DNA from 3 places in the Pseudomonas sp. P9_31 genome. Region 3 is predicted to be linked to each of the others. Evidence: predicted binding sites of a transcription regulator. Region 3 holds the regulator's gene; each other region holds the start of a gene.
The links. The regulator FliA, encoded in region 3, starts transcription of late flagellar genes. The targets are predictions, from matches to a motif close to CTAAAGTTTNNNNNNNNNNNGCCGNTAA.
Positions count from the first base shown of each region.

Region 1: a site for FliA is predicted at 2,414-2,441, ahead of QMK51_RS15110 (methyl-accepting chemotaxis protein). Genes of this name have one in related genera too.
Region 2: a site for FliA is predicted at 2,469-2,496, ahead of QMK51_RS29065 (methyl-accepting chemotaxis protein). Genes of this name have one in related genera too.

Region 1 is NZ_CP125375.1:3,454,599-3,459,427, forward strand. Features, by position in the region: gene QMK51_RS15090 (LysR substrate-binding domain-containing protein) at 1-657, shown strand, start outside; gene QMK51_RS15095 (MmcQ/YjbR family DNA-binding protein) at 654-1,013, shown strand; gene QMK51_RS15100 (DUF1294 domain-containing protein) at 1,019-1,447, opposite strand; gene QMK51_RS15105 (undecaprenyl-diphosphate phosphatase) at 1,444-2,274, opposite strand; gene QMK51_RS15110 (methyl-accepting chemotaxis protein) at 2,569-4,203, shown strand; gene pnuC (nicotinamide riboside transporter PnuC) at 4,413-4,829, shown strand, end outside.
Region 2 is NZ_CP125375.1:5,528,712-5,533,540, reverse strand. Features, by position in the region: gene QMK51_RS25050 (bile acid:sodium symporter family protein) at 1-733, opposite strand, end outside; gene QMK51_RS25045 (AraC family transcriptional regulator) at 818-1,609, shown strand; gene QMK51_RS29065 (methyl-accepting chemotaxis protein) at 1,712-2,440, opposite strand; partial or broken gene QMK51_RS29060 (cache domain-containing protein) at 2,570-3,658, opposite strand; gene QMK51_RS25035 (PA4780 family RIO1-like protein kinase) at 4,103-4,829, shown strand, end outside.
Region 3 is NZ_CP125375.1:4,534,001-4,538,829, forward strand. Features, by position in the region: gene QMK51_RS20350 (chemotaxis protein CheA) at 1-947, opposite strand, end outside; gene QMK51_RS20355 (protein phosphatase CheZ) at 1,003-1,791, opposite strand; gene QMK51_RS20360 (chemotaxis response regulator CheY) at 1,814-2,185, opposite strand; gene fliA (RNA polymerase sigma factor FliA) at 2,353-3,093, opposite strand; gene fleN (flagellar synthesis regulator FleN) at 3,090-3,920, opposite strand; gene flhF (flagellar biosynthesis protein FlhF) at 4,037-4,829, opposite strand, start outside.

The DNA.
Region 1 (4,829 bases), 1.1 Mb from region 3:
AGCATGTCCAGCGAACCCCGGGGGCGACTGCGGGTGTCCTGTCCGGTGGGGTTGGCCCACCACATCTTGCCGACGGTGATCAGCAGCTTTCTGGAGAAATGCCCTCAGGTTCAGTTGGAGGTCATGATGCTCAACCGTCGGGTCGACCTGGTGACCGAAGGCGTCGATGTTGCCTTGAGGGTGCGGGAACTGGGCGATGAAGATCCCTTGCTGGTCACCCGCCGCTTACGTCAGGCGCAGACCGTCATGGTCGCCAGCCCGGCGTTTCTTCGTGAGCGGGAGATCAAGTCGCCGGACGATTTGAGAAACGTGCCGATACTGGGTGCCCTGGAAGCCGATCGCCTGGTACATCTACGTATGCTCGACCAGCAGGGCAAGGCCTGTGACATGACGTTCGAAGCCCGATTGGGGATCGAGGACTTTATCGTGCGCAAGACTTGCACCTTGTCCGGGCTGGGCTTCACCATATTGCCGATGATGTATTGCGAGCAGGAACTGGAAAACGGTTCGCTGGTGCAATTGCTGCCCGACTGGTCATTGCCGGGCGGCTGGTTGCAAGCGGTCTACCCGCATCGACGCGGGGTGATGCCGGCGGTGCGCGCCTGGATCGACCATTTGATCGAATCATTCAATGCCTGTGGGGACCGACTGCTATGAAGGCAAGACCAATGAGCGAAGAGGACGTCGCGCAATTCTGCCTGGGGCTGCCCGGCGCGCGGGAAGATTACAAGTGGGGGGGTGTGCGGGTGTTCTCGATTGCCGGGAACAAAATGTTCGCCTTGCAGAACCTGCGGGGACAGTCCCTGGCCTTCAAGGTCGACAAGGACCTGTTCCTGGGCCATTGCGACCGGCCAGGCATTCACCCGGCGCCGTATCTGGCCCGGGCTCAGTGGATCATCATGGAAACGCCCTACCCGCTGGGCACCGAAGAACTGCGAGGCTTGCTGCAACGTTCCCACCAACTGGTGGTGAGCAAGTTGCCCAAGCGCACGCAGGTCGGCTTGCTGCTTTAAAGACCTTAGAACAGCGCGAGCAGATGAGCGCCCAGAAACAGCTGGTCGATCCAGAACACCTGATGCATCAGCACGATGAGCCAGAACACCAGCTGAAACGAAACCTTGCGGGTCTTGTGCCGAAATACTTGCTGGGCCAGCAAGGCGCCCGGCCAACCACCCGCCAGCTCCACCGCGTGCAAAACGTTCTCCGGCGTGCGCCAGCTGTCGGCGCGGGCCTTGTGCTTGTCGCTCCAGTACAGGAAAAACGCCAGCACGCTGACGATGCCGTAGGCCGCCAGGGGAATCACCGATACCCCGCGCAACCACAGCGACACTGAACCAAACAACGGCACTGCGCACAGCACAGCGAACACCAGCAGTTTCAGTCGTGGGTGCTGAATCGCTCCCCCGGACTTGCGCCCGGGGTTGTTGCGTGCGGCGAAGTCGTTCATGGCTTGGCGGCGGTCCAGTCGACCCAGCCGAATTGCCAGGTCGCCAAGATCACCAGGCCGAACACAATGCGATACCAGGCGAACGCCGCGTAGCTGTGGCTGGCGATGAACTTGAGCAAGCCGCGCACGGCGATCATCGCAAAGATAAACGCAGTGACGAAGCCGATGGCGAATACCGGAAAGTCCGCTGGCACAAACAGATGACGGTATTTATAGCCCGAGTACACCGCCGCGCCAACCATGGTTGGCATGGCAAGGAAGAATGAGAACTCGGTGGCCGTCTTGCGCGACAACCCGAACAGCAAACCGCCAATGATCGTCGAGCCGGAACGCGAGGTCCCGGGGATCATCGCCAGGCACTGGGCGAAGCCGACTTTCAGGGCCTCTTTCCAGGTGATGTCGTCGACGCTTTCAGCATGCACGACATGCTGACGGCGTTCGGCCCACAACATGACGATCCCGCCCACGACCAATGCAGTGGCGACGGTAATCGGGTTGAACAGGTATTTGTGGATCAAGTCGGCGAAAATCACCCCCAATACCACCGCCGGCAGGAAGGCGATCAACAGGTTCGCGGTAAAGCGTCGAGCGCTGGGCTGCGTCGGCAAACCGATGACCACGTCGAAGATCTTGCGGCGAAACTCCCAGACCACCGCCAGGATCGCCCCGAGCTGGATGATGATGTTGAAGGCCATGGCCCGCTCACCGCCAAAGTCGAGCAAGTCCGCCACAATGATCTGGTGCCCGGTACTGGAAATGGGCAAGAACTCCGTCAGCCCTTCTACCACGCCTAAAATCAATGCCTGCAAGGCTGTCCAAAGATCCATCAATCCCCCAAGAAGCCATGCCCCCAGGCATGCCCCGTTAATAATTTGTAGAACGTTACCCACGATCAGCGTCCGCTGAAGGCCCGCGCGCACAAGATCCACACAAAACCGTAAAAATTCTGTGAAAAATCGACTTGGACTCAGGTTTTTCCGTGCGGGGCCGAAATCCTATCAGACAAGCCTCATTTACGCTGCCGCGTAATAGGACCTGAGTCGGATAGGCCCGATCAGCAAAGTATGGTTGGATGCTGGCGATCGTTTATAACAAGAACAAAAAACTGGAGTAGCCGCGTTATGAACAGCTTGCGCAGTGTGTCGATCAGCCGACGCTTGTGGCTTATCTTGATCGTGGCCGTGGTGATGCTATTGACGTTGGGCGCGTTGATGCTCAAGCAGATTCACGACGACCTTTATCAGGCCAAGGCCCAAAAGACCCAGCATGTGGTGCAGACCGCCAGTGGCATCCTTACCTACTACCACGGCCTGGAAACTGCCGGCACCCTCACCCGTGACGCCGCGCAAAAGCAGGCACTGACCGCCGTGCGCGGTTTGCGCTACGACCAGAATGACTACTTCTGGATCAACGATCTGACGCCGGTCATGATCATGCACCCGACCAATCCGAAACTTGAAGGCCAGAACCTGTCGACGATCCGCGACCCCGACGGTTTCGCGCTGTTCAACGAGATGGTCGCCATCGCCAAGGCCAAGAGCGCCGGCATGGTCGACTATCGCTGGCCGAAACCGGGTGCCAGTGCCCCGGTAGAGAAAACTTCCTACGTCAAACTGTTCGAGCCCTGGGGTTGGGTGATCGGCTCGGGCGTGTACATCGATGACATGCAGGCCGAGTTTTATGCTCAGGTCTGGAAGGCGTCTTTCGTCGGCCTGGTGATAGCCCTGATCATGGCGCTGCTGGTGATCATGATTGCCCGCAGCATCGTGCGCCCGCTGCAGGAAACCGTGAACGCCATGGCCAACATCGCCAGCGGTGAAAGCGACCTGACCCGCAGCCTCGATACCCACGGCCAGGACGAAGTCACGCAACTGGCCCGGCACTTCAATGCCTTTACCACCAAACTGCGCTTGGTGATCGGTCAGTTGCAAGTGTCCGCCGGCGCACTGGGCCAGTCTTCCAGTGAATTGGGCAACGATGCCGCGCAGGCCCAGCAACGCAGCCAGCAGCAATCTCAACAAATGGAACTGGTGGCGACCGCGATCAATGAAGTGACCTACGGCGTGCAGGATGTGGCCAAAAACGCCGAGCACGCGGCCAGTGAAATGCGCAATGCCGAGTCCCAGGCGCAGCAGGGGCAGGTCAATATCGATGGCAGCTTACAGCAGATCGACAAGCTGTCTTCGACCATCGATCAAGCCGTCGAAGTGATTCGTACGCTGGCTGCCGAGAGCACGCAGATCGGCAGTGTCCTGGAGGTGATCCGCTCCATCGCCGAGCAAACCAACCTGCTGGCCCTCAACGCGGCCATCGAAGCCGCCCGGGCCGGTGAGCAGGGTCGAGGGTTTGCGGTGGTCGCCGATGAAGTGCGGCTGCTGGCCCAGCGCACCCAGAAGTCGACGGCAGAAATCCAGTCGATGATCGAACGCCTGCAAAGCCATTCCGAAGCGGCGGTCAAGGTGATCGGCGACAGCAGCCGTGCGTCACAACTGACCATCGAGCAGGCCGGTCTGGCCGGCGCCAGCCTGAATGCCATCGGCCAGGCCTTGCGCAACCTCAACGGGTTGAACGCCTCGATTGCCAGCGCGACCTTGCAGCAGGCCCATGTGGTGGAAGACATCAATCAGAACGTCACCCAGGCCGCGGGGTTGTCCCACAGCACGGCATTGGCGGCCGAGCAGTCGAGCGTGGCCAGCGTTCACCTCAAGGAACTGAGCGAGCAGTTGAACGGGCTGCTCACGCAGTTTCGGGTCTGATCACTTTCAGTAGGGGCAACTGACCCGGCCAGTTCGGAACACCAGTCGCCCCATCGCGAGCAGGCTCGCTCCCACACTTAATCGGCGTTGCTCATTTCTTGTGAGCATCACTGAGCCAATGTGGGAGCGAGCCTGCTCGCGATGAACGATAACGCGGTTTTTCCGGGTACAATTCGCCCCCCTCATTTCTACGACACCAAGGAACCTCCATGTCCGGGCTTGAACTGTTTGCCGCCGCCCTCGGCGTGATCGCCGTCTGGTTGACGGTCAGACAGAACCCCTGGTGCTGGCCAATCGGCCTGGTCATGGTGCTGCTGTATAGCTGGATTTTTTTCGAGGTGAAGCTGTATTCGGACATGCTGCTGCAAGTGATCTACGCCGCCTTGCAGCTCTACGGCTGGTGGCAGTGGACCCGTGCGGGCGCGACGCATGACGGGCGGCAGGTCAGCCAGCTCGATGGACAATCGATAGCGCTCGGTCTGGCCGTCGGCGCGGTCGGCAGTCTGCTGCTGGGGGCCGCGATGGCCCACTGGACCGATGCCGCTCAGCCCTGGCTCGATGCGGCGTTGACCGGTTTCAGCCTGGTGGCGCAGTTATGGATGGCGCAAAAACGTCTGCAATGCTGG
Region 2 (4,829 bases), 990 kb from region 3:
CACTGCCCATCAGCGCAGTGAGAATCACGCTGTTGCCCTGTTTCTGCCACATCCCCGACACCATCGAGTTGCAGAACGCCGAGTACACCAGCAGCAGGATCACCAGTTTGTCGGCAATGTTGGTGTAGCGTTTGTGCCGAGCGAAAAACTTGCCCAGCAACGGCCGCAGCAATTGCCCGAGCACCAGCGGCAACAGCAACATCGCGCACAGGTCGAGCAGGGTTGAACCCAGGTCAATACCACCCGCGCCGCTGCCGACCACGAAACTCACCAGCAACGGTGTCAAAAAAATCCCCAGCACGCTGGACAGGCTCGCGTTGAGAATCGCCGCTGGTACGTTGCCGCCCGCGCTGCCGGTCAGGGCCACGGACGAGGAAATGGTCGAGGGCAGGGCGCAGAGGTAGAGGAAACCGAGCATCAGCAGTGATGGAATGTGTGAGCCCAGCAGCTCGTCGCTCAGCAGCCAGATCAACGGAAACACCGCGAAGGTGAAGGTTTGAACCATCACGTGCAGCTTCCAGTTTTTCAGCCCGTGGCGGATCTGCTCGCTGGAGAGGTTGACCCCGTGCAGGAAGAACACCAGAAACACGCCGATGTTGATTACCCATTCGGCGCGCATTCCGCCACCGGTGGCGCCAAAGGTCGGGAAGGCATACGCCAGCAGCGTGGCGATCAGCATGCCGCACAAGAACCAGTCGGTGACCACGCGTTTGAGGTGTTTGAAGGCATGCATAACCGGCACCGAATACATTTGTAAGAATTGATGACTTAGCCTAACGTCGGCCCCATTAGCCGTCTTGCGACATAAGGTCAATCAATGCCGACTAACGGACAACTTTCCCTCGAGCGGACCATCCCGGCGCTGACGGTGTTGCCGCGCCCGTTGTATGCGCGGGCGGAAAGTCTGAACGCCGGTTCGTGGACGCCGCCACATCGTCACGATTGGGTGCAGTTCTCCTACGCCATCAGCGGCGTTCTCGGCGTGCACACCGCCGAGGGCAGTTTCTTTGCGCCGCCGCAGTGGGGCATCTGGATTCCGGCGGATCTCGAGCACCAGGTCGTGACCTCGATGCGTGCCGAAATGCGCAGCCTGTACGTACGTCGCGAGGACTGCCAATGGGCTGACGGGCGTTGCCGGGTGCTGGAAGTCACGCCATTGGCGCGGGAGTTGATCAAGCGCTTTTGCCTGCTTCCCGTGGAATATCCACAGGGCGACAGCCAGGAGGCGCGATTGGTGGGTGTGCTGCTGGATCAGTTGGCGAGTCTGCCGGAGGTGGGGTTTTCCCTGCCGCTGCCCCGGCATGAGCGTTTGCTGAGCTTGTGCAACGAGCTGATCGAAAGCCCCGAGCGCACGGTGACCTTGCAGGAATGGGCCGAGCGTTTGGGCACGTCGGAGAAAACCCTGATGCGGCTGTTTCAGCGCGAGACCGGGCTGAGCTTTCGCGGTTGGCGGCAGCGTATGCGGCTGCTGTCGTCCTTGAGTTTGCTGGAGGAGGGAGACAGCGTGACCAATGCCGCGCTGTCTTGCGGATATGACTCGACGTCGGCGTTTATTGCGGCGTTCAAGGGGCTGTTCGGATTTACCCCCGGCGAATTGTTTAGGCAGTGAAGGCCTCATCGCGAGCAGGCTCGCTCCCACAGGGTTTTGCGCTGTCCTTGTGGGAGCGAGCCTGCTCGCGATTGGCCGCGAAGCGGCCACCGGGATATTGGATCAGGTTCTGAACCGTCGAACCAACCCATCCAGCTCATTCGACAACCCCGCCAGGCTCTGAGAATCCAGCCGCGCCGAATTCGCCAGTTCCGCCACCAACTGCGCATCGCCATGAATCTGGCTGATGTGGCGATTGATGTCTTCCGCTACTTGGTGCTGTTCTTCTGCCGCCGTGGCGATCTGAGTGTTCATGTCGCGAATCACATCCACCGACTCACGAATCTGCCCGAAGCTGTTGCGCGCCTCGCCGATGCGGGTCACCGATTGCTGAGACACCTCCAGGCTTGCATGCATCTGCTGCGTCACCTGGCTGGTGCGCTTGGCCAGGTTGCCCAGCAGGCCGTCGATTTCCGCCGTGGAATCGGCAGTCCGTTTGGCCAGTGCGCGAACTTCATCCGCCACCACCGCAAAACCTCGACCCTGTTCACCGGCCCGGGCCGCTTCGATGGCGGCGTTCAGTGCCAGCAGGTTGGTCTGTTCGGCGATGGAACGAATGGTCCCGAGGATCGACTGAATGTCGTTGCTATCGCGCTCAAGCTGTTGCATCGACTGCGCCGACTGTTCGATTTCCTGGCTCAAGCGATCGACACTGCTCACCGCGGCATCGATCTGCTGCTGACCTTCACGCGCCTGGCGCTGACCGCTGTCGGCCGACTCGGCAGCCTGGCTGCAAGAGCGCGCGACTTCGTTGGCGGTGGCGACCATTTCGTGGAATGCCGTGGACACCATGTCCACCGCTTCACGCTGACGCCCGGCGGCTTCGGCCATGTCGCTGGACACTTGCGTCGAGCTCTGGGAGGTGGCGAGGATCTTGGTCGCGGCGCCGCCGATGCTCTGGATCAGGTTGCGAATCGCCGCCAGAAACTGGTTGAACCAGTTGGCCAGTTGTGCGGTTTCGTCACTGCCACGGATGTGCAGGTTTTTGGTCAGGTCGCCTTCACCCTGGGCGATGCCTTCCAGACCGCTGGCCACGCTGCGAATCGGCCGCACGATCAGGCTGGCGAAACTGGCGCCGACGATGGCGAAGAACACCGCCAATACCGCTGCGATGATTGCGATCAGCCAGGTCAGTTGAGTGGCCGAACTCATCACGTCGGTCTGCTTGATCAGGCCGATAAAGGTCCAGCCCAGTTGCTCCGACGGCCAGACGTTGGCCATGTAGCGCTCGCCATTGAGCTCGACTTCTACCAGCCCCTTACCGGCCTTGGCGAGTTGCGCGTAGCCGTCGCCGAGGCTGCTCAGAGTTTTGAAGTTGTGTTCCGGTTGCTTCGGATCGACCAGCACCGCGCCGGTGTTTTCCACCAGCATCAGGTAGCCGGTTTCGCCGAGTTTGATCTGTTTGACGATTTCGGTGAGCTGCTTGAGCGTCACGTCGATGCTGACGACGCCGCCGTTGGTGCCCAGTTTGTTATCGATGGTGCGCACGGTGCTGACGTACGTCGCGTCATCCTGCGCCCAGTAATAGGCCTCGGTGCGAAGCGGCTTGCCCGGTTTGGCCTGGGCCGCTTTGTACCACGGGCGCTGGCGCGGATCGTAATTGCTCAGCTTCGCATCGTCCGGCCAGGATACGTAACCGCCCGCCGCGGTGCCGAGGATGGCATAGGCGTAGGCCGGGTGGCTGTTGCCCAGGTCCTGGAGGAGGGCGAAGACTTTTTTGTCCATCTCGCCTTGGGGAATGCTCTCGGCGTTGGCGCTCATGTAGGTCTTGAGGCTGTCGTCGGAGTTCTTGATCAGCGGTTGGGTGGCCAGGTAATCGACGTTCTGGCTGATGCCGTCGAAGAACAGTTGCATGGCATTGCTGACCTGACGAATCTCGCGACCACTGCCGTCGACAAAGTCATCCTTGGCATCGCTGCGCAAGTTCAGCACAACGAGGGTGGCGACCAGCACCACGGGCAAGCAGGCGATGATTGCAAACGCCCAGGTCAGCTTTTGTTTGATGTTCATCCGCGCTCCAGTTTTTTCTTGTAGGTCCACGCAGTGCAGATGACTCGCGGATTATTGGCAGCCGAAACGTTTGATTCACCCGGTTCCGTGAGTGCGCCCTCGTGATGGTAATCGGGACGATTGTCGGACGATTCCTTTCCTCCCTAGTAACTTCGGCTGAAGCGCGGGGAAATTGAGGCCTGTTGAGAAAAATCCTGCGAAGGCCGGGGATCGGGGTTAGATTCTGTCGCAAATGCCCTTGTATCCCTTCGTCAACAAGTAGCGCAGGCTCAGTTATGATCCCGGGCGGTCGATGAGTATTGCCTGATTAATCCGGCACATTGTGTGCTTCTCGATGATCAACAGAATGTTCATAGGTCGGCAACCCCTCCCCCGAATGAGAGGATTGCCGTATAACGAATGACTTTCGCGTGTTTGGTAATAAAGGACCCACAATAAAAGCTGATGAAGACTCCCAAACGCATTGAACCCCTGATCGAGGACGGTCTGGTCGACGAGGTGCTGCGCCCACTCATGAGTGGTAAAGAAGCAGCTGTTTATGTGGTGCGCTGCGGCAACGAGCTGCGTTGTGCCAAGGTCTACAAGGAGGCGAACAAACGCAGTTTCCGTCAGGCGGCCGAGTATCAGGAAGGCCGTAAGGTGCGCAACAGCCGGCAGGCTCGCGCGATGGCCAAGGGCTCCAAGTTTGGCCGCAAGGAAACCGAAGACGCCTGGCAGAACGCCGAAGTGGCGGCGCTGTTCCGTCTGGCCAGTGCCGGTGTGCGGGTGCCCAAGCCGTATGACTTCCTCGAAGGCGTGCTGCTGATGGAGCTGGTGGCCGACGAGTACGGCGATGCCGCGCCGCGTCTGAACGACGTGGTGCTGGAACCGGACCAGGCGCGCGAATATCACGGGTTTCTGATTTCGCAAATCGTGCTGATGCTGTGTACCGGTCTGGTGCACGGTGACCTGTCCGAGTTCAACGTGCTGCTGACGCCGACCGGTCCGGTCATCATCGATTTGCCGCAAGCGGTGGACGCGGCGGGCAACAACCACGCGTTCAGCATGCTGGAGCGGGACGTGGGCAACATGGCGTCCTACTTCGGTCGCTTTGCGCCGGAGTTGAAACGCACCAAGTACGCCAAGGAAATGTGGGCGTTGTACGAAGCCGGCACCTTGCACCCGGCCAGTG
Region 3 (4,829 bases):
GGTGCAGCGACCGAGGCAGTCGCCCCGACAGCGGCGCCCACTTCAGTGAACTTGCCTTTACCGTGCAATTCGTCGAGCAGCGATTCGAATTCGTGATCGGAGATCAGATCGCCGCCGGCGGCTTTAGCGGTTGGCGCAGCCGGGGTCGGGACCGAAGCGATCGCCGATTCCAGCGCATCGACCGCAAAGGTGCCTTTGCCGTGCAACTGGTCGAGCAGTGCTTCGAACTCGTCATCGGTGATGTCGGAGCTATCGCCTGCCGCTTTCGGGGCTGCCGGTGCGGCGGGCGCCGCGGCCACTGCATCAGCGGCGAACTGGCCTTTGCCGTGCAGTTGATCGAGCAACGACTCGAATTCGGCATCGGTGATTTCGTCACTGGCCGCCGCATCGCTGGTCGGCGCCGGTACTGGAACAGCGGCGGGTGCCTCGGCCTGAGCCTTGACGGCATTCAGCGAGTCCAGCAACTGTTCGAATTCGTTATCGGTGATGTCACCGGATTCACTTTCGGCGGCAGGCTCTTGCACCGCCTCAGCGACAGGTGCCACTTCATCACCGGTTTGCGGCTCGGCCAGACGGGCCAGAGCGGCCAGCAATTCAGGCGTGGCAGCCGTGATCGGGCTGCGTTCGCGGACTTCGCTGAACATGCTGTTCACCGCGTCCAGCGCTTCGAGAACCACGTCCATCAATTCCGAGTCGACGCGACGCTCACCCTTGCGCAGGATGTCGAACACGTTCTCGGCGATGTGACAGCACTCCACCAGCTCGTTGAGCTGGAGGAAGCCGGCGCCCCCTTTTACAGTGTGAAAACCGCGAAAAATTGCATTGAGCAAGTCCGCATCATCCGGTCGGCTTTCAAGCTCGACCAGCTGTTCGGACAGTTGCTCTAGAATCTCGCCGGCCTCAACCAGGAAATCCTGAAGGATCTCTTCATCGGCGCCGAAGCTCATTAAGGGGGTGCTCCTAACAGGTCTAAAAACCTAAAAAACCTAAAATTCTAAAATTCTAAAATCCCAGGCTGGATAGCAAATCGTCCACATCGTCCTGACCGGACACAACGTCTTCTCTTTTATCGGCATGAATCTGCGGACCTTCACCCTGAGAGAGATGTTTTTGCGGATCTTTTTCAGCCAGCATCGCTTCACGGTCATGTTCGATACCCGCAAAGCGGTCGACGTGACTGGCCATGAGCACGAGCTTGAGCAGGTTGCTTTCAACTTCGGTGACCAATTGGGTCACGCGTTTGATCACCTGACCGGTGAGGTCCTGGTAATCCTGAGCCAGCAGAATGTCGTTGAGGTTGCTCGACACAACGCGATTGTCTTCGCTGCTGCGTGTCAGGAAACCGTCGACCCGCCGGGCCAGTTCGCGGAACTCTTCAGCCCCGACCTCGCGACGCATGAACCGCCCCCAATCCGTGCTCAGCGCCTGAGCTTCGTCGCTCAGGCTGTTGATCAGTGGCGTGGCGTTTTCCACCAGATCCATGGTGCGGTTGGCCGCGGCCTCGGTCAGCTTGACCACATAACCCAGACGCTCGGTGGCATCCGTGATCTGAGACACTTCCTCGGCTTGCGGCATGTGCGGGTCAATCTGGAAATTGACGATCGCGCTATGCAGCTCGCGGGTGAGCTTGCCCACTTCCTGATACAGGCCACGGTCACGGGTCTGGTTGAGCTCATGGATCAGTTGAACAGCGTCGCCGAACCTGCCTTTTTCAAGGCTTTCGACCAGTTCGACCGCGTGTTTTTTCAGGGTCGACTCAAAATCGCCCTGTGAAGATTCGATATGCTCCATAGCTCCCCCGTGGCGCAGTTTCTCAACCGATGCGTTCGAAAATCTTCTCGATTTTTTCTTTCAACGCCTGGGCCGTGAAGGGTTTGACCACATAGCCGTTAACACCGGCCTGGGCCGCTTCGATGATCTGCTCGCGCTTGGCTTCAGCGGTCACCATCAGCACCGGCAGGTGCTTGAGCCTTTCATCGGCGCGCACCGCACGAAGCAGATCGATGCCGGTCATACCGGGCATGTTCCAGTCGGTAACCAGAAAATCGAAGTTACCGCTTTGCAGCATCGGCAACCCGGTCAGCCCGTCATCGGCCTCGGCGGTGTTGGTGAACCCAAGGTCACGCAACAGGTTTTTTATGATCCGCCGCATCGTTGAGAAGTCATCAACGATGAGGATTTTCATGTTCTTGTCCAATTCGACCTCCAAGCAGTCTTAAACGCGCCCAGCACCTGGACACGCCATTTCAATCAATCCGGCAAAGCACTCAATGACTGTCTGGAGCACAACAGATCGAGACCTGCGCAGTTCAACACCACACAGGCTCCATTCGCAGTGTCCCCACACTGCCTTCAGCGCGCTCGCCACTCCCCCAAACGCCCCCGCAAACGGGCCGCGCACTGGCTGTGTAACTGGCTGACCCGCGATTCGCTGACCCCCAGGACCTCACCGATTTCCTTGAGATTCAACTCTTCGTCGTAGTACAGCGCCAACACCAGTCGCTCACGCTCCGGCAAATTGGCAATCGCGTCCGCCAGCGCCGCCTGGAAGCGTTCATCTTCCAGATCGCGTGACGGCTCGAGATGAGCACTCGCGCCATCCTCATGCAGCCCTTCGTGTTCGCCGTCCTGCAACAGATCGTCGAAACTGAATAACCGGCTGCCCAGGGTGTCGTTCAAAATCCCGTAATAATCGTCGAGACTCAATTGGAGTTCGGCCGCAACCTCGTGATCTTTAGCATCACGGCCGGTTTTAGCTTCAATCGAGCGAATCGCGTCGCTGACCATGCGGGTATTGCGGTGAACCGAACGTGGCGCCCAGTCCCCCTTGCGCACTTCATCAAGCATTGCGCCGCGGATTCGTATGCCCGCGTACGTCTCGAAACTCGCGCCTTTGCTGGCGTCGTATTTGGTCGATACTTCAAGCAGGCCGATCATCCCGGCCTGGATCAGGTCTTCAACCTGGACACTGGCCGGCAAACGGGCCAGCAAGTGATAGGCAATGCGTTTGACCAGTGGCGCGTAACGCTCGATCAGTTCGTACTGCGCGTCACGCGCCGACTTCTTGTAAAGGTTGTAACCGCTGGCTGTCATAGCACGGGTCCTGCCGTTTGTTGCACGAGGCGCTCGACGAAAAACTCCAGGTGCCCACGCGGGTTGGCCGGCAGCGGCCAGGTATCGACCTTCTGCGCAATGGCCTTGAACGCCAGGGCGCACTTGGAACGCGGAAAGGCTTCATAGACGGCACGCTGCTTCTGCACGGCCTTGCGCACGCTTTCGTCGTAAGGCACCGCACCGACGTATTGCAACGCGACGTCGAGGAAACGATCCGTGACCTTGGTCAACTTGGCGAACAGGTTGCGGCCTTCCTGCGGGCTCTGCGCCATGTTGGCCAGGACGCGGAACCGATTCATGCCGTAGTCGCGGTTAAGCAGTTTGATCAGCGCGTAGGCGTCGGTGATCGAGGTCGGTTCGTCGCACACCACCAGCAAGACTTCTTGCGCTGCGCGCACGAAGCTGACCACCGAGTCACCAATGCCCGCAGCGGTGTCGATCACCAATACGTCGAGGTTGTCGCCGATGTCGCTGAAGGCCTGGATCAGGCCGGCGTGCTGGGCCGGGCTCAGATGAACCATGCTCTGGGTGCCGGACGCGGCCGGGACGATGCGGATACCGCCAGGCCCCTGCAACAGCACGTCGCGCAGTTCACAGCGGCCTTCGATCACGTCGGCCAGGGTGCGTTTGGGTGTCAGCCCCAACAGGACGTCGACGTTCGCCAGCCCCAGATCGGCATCCAGCAGCATGACGCGCCGGCCGAGCTCAGCTAGAGCCAGGGACAAGTTCACTGACACGTTAGTCTTCCCGACGCCACCTTTGCCGCCGGTCACCGCGATCACCTGTACGGGATGCATGCTGCCCATGTTATTTCTTTACCTTGTCTTACTTAGACGGAGGCCACATTACTGGCTGCGCGTTCACCATTGGAACAATGCATGGCAGACCATCGATGTAGGTACAAAAACTGTTCATTAATACCTCAGCCAACCCGCTTGGTCGGGCTGTGGTAAATATCAGCGAACATGTCAGCCATGGCTTCTTCGCTGGGTTCTTCCTGCATTTGCACGCTAACGGCGCGGCTGACCAACTGATGACGACGCGGCAGATGCAAATCATCCGGAATCCGCGGGCCATCGGTCAGGTAAGCCACCGGCAACTCATGGCTGATGGCCAGGCTCAACACCTCGCCCAGGCTTGCCGTTTCATCCAGTTTAGTCAGGATGCAGCCGGCGAGGCCGCAGCGTTTGTAACTGTGATAAGCGGCGGTTAGAACCTGTTTCTGGCTGGTGGTTGCCAGGACGAGATAATTTTTTGATTTGATGCCCCGTCCGGCCAGGCTTTCGAGTTGCATGCGCAGTGCCGGGTCGCTGGCTTGAAGGCCGGCGGTATCGATCAGCACCACGCGTTTGCGCAGCAAGGGTTCCAGCGCCTGCACCAGGGATTGGCCCGGATCGACGTGGGTGACCGACACATTGAGGATGCGACCAAGGGTCTTGAGCTGTTCCTGAGCACCGATGCGATAGCTGTCCATGCTCACCAGTGCGATGTTCTGCGCGCCGTACTTGAGCACGTAACGGGCCGCGAGCTTGGCCAGCGTGGTGGTCTTGCCCATGCCGGCCGGGCCGACCATGGCAATCACACCGCCTTCTTCCAGTGGCTCGACTTCCGGGGTGGCGATCATCCTCGCCAGGTGCGCGAGCAACATGCGCCAGGCCTGGCGTGGTTCTTCAATGTCGGTAATCAGCGCCAGCAGATCCCGCGACAACGGGCCG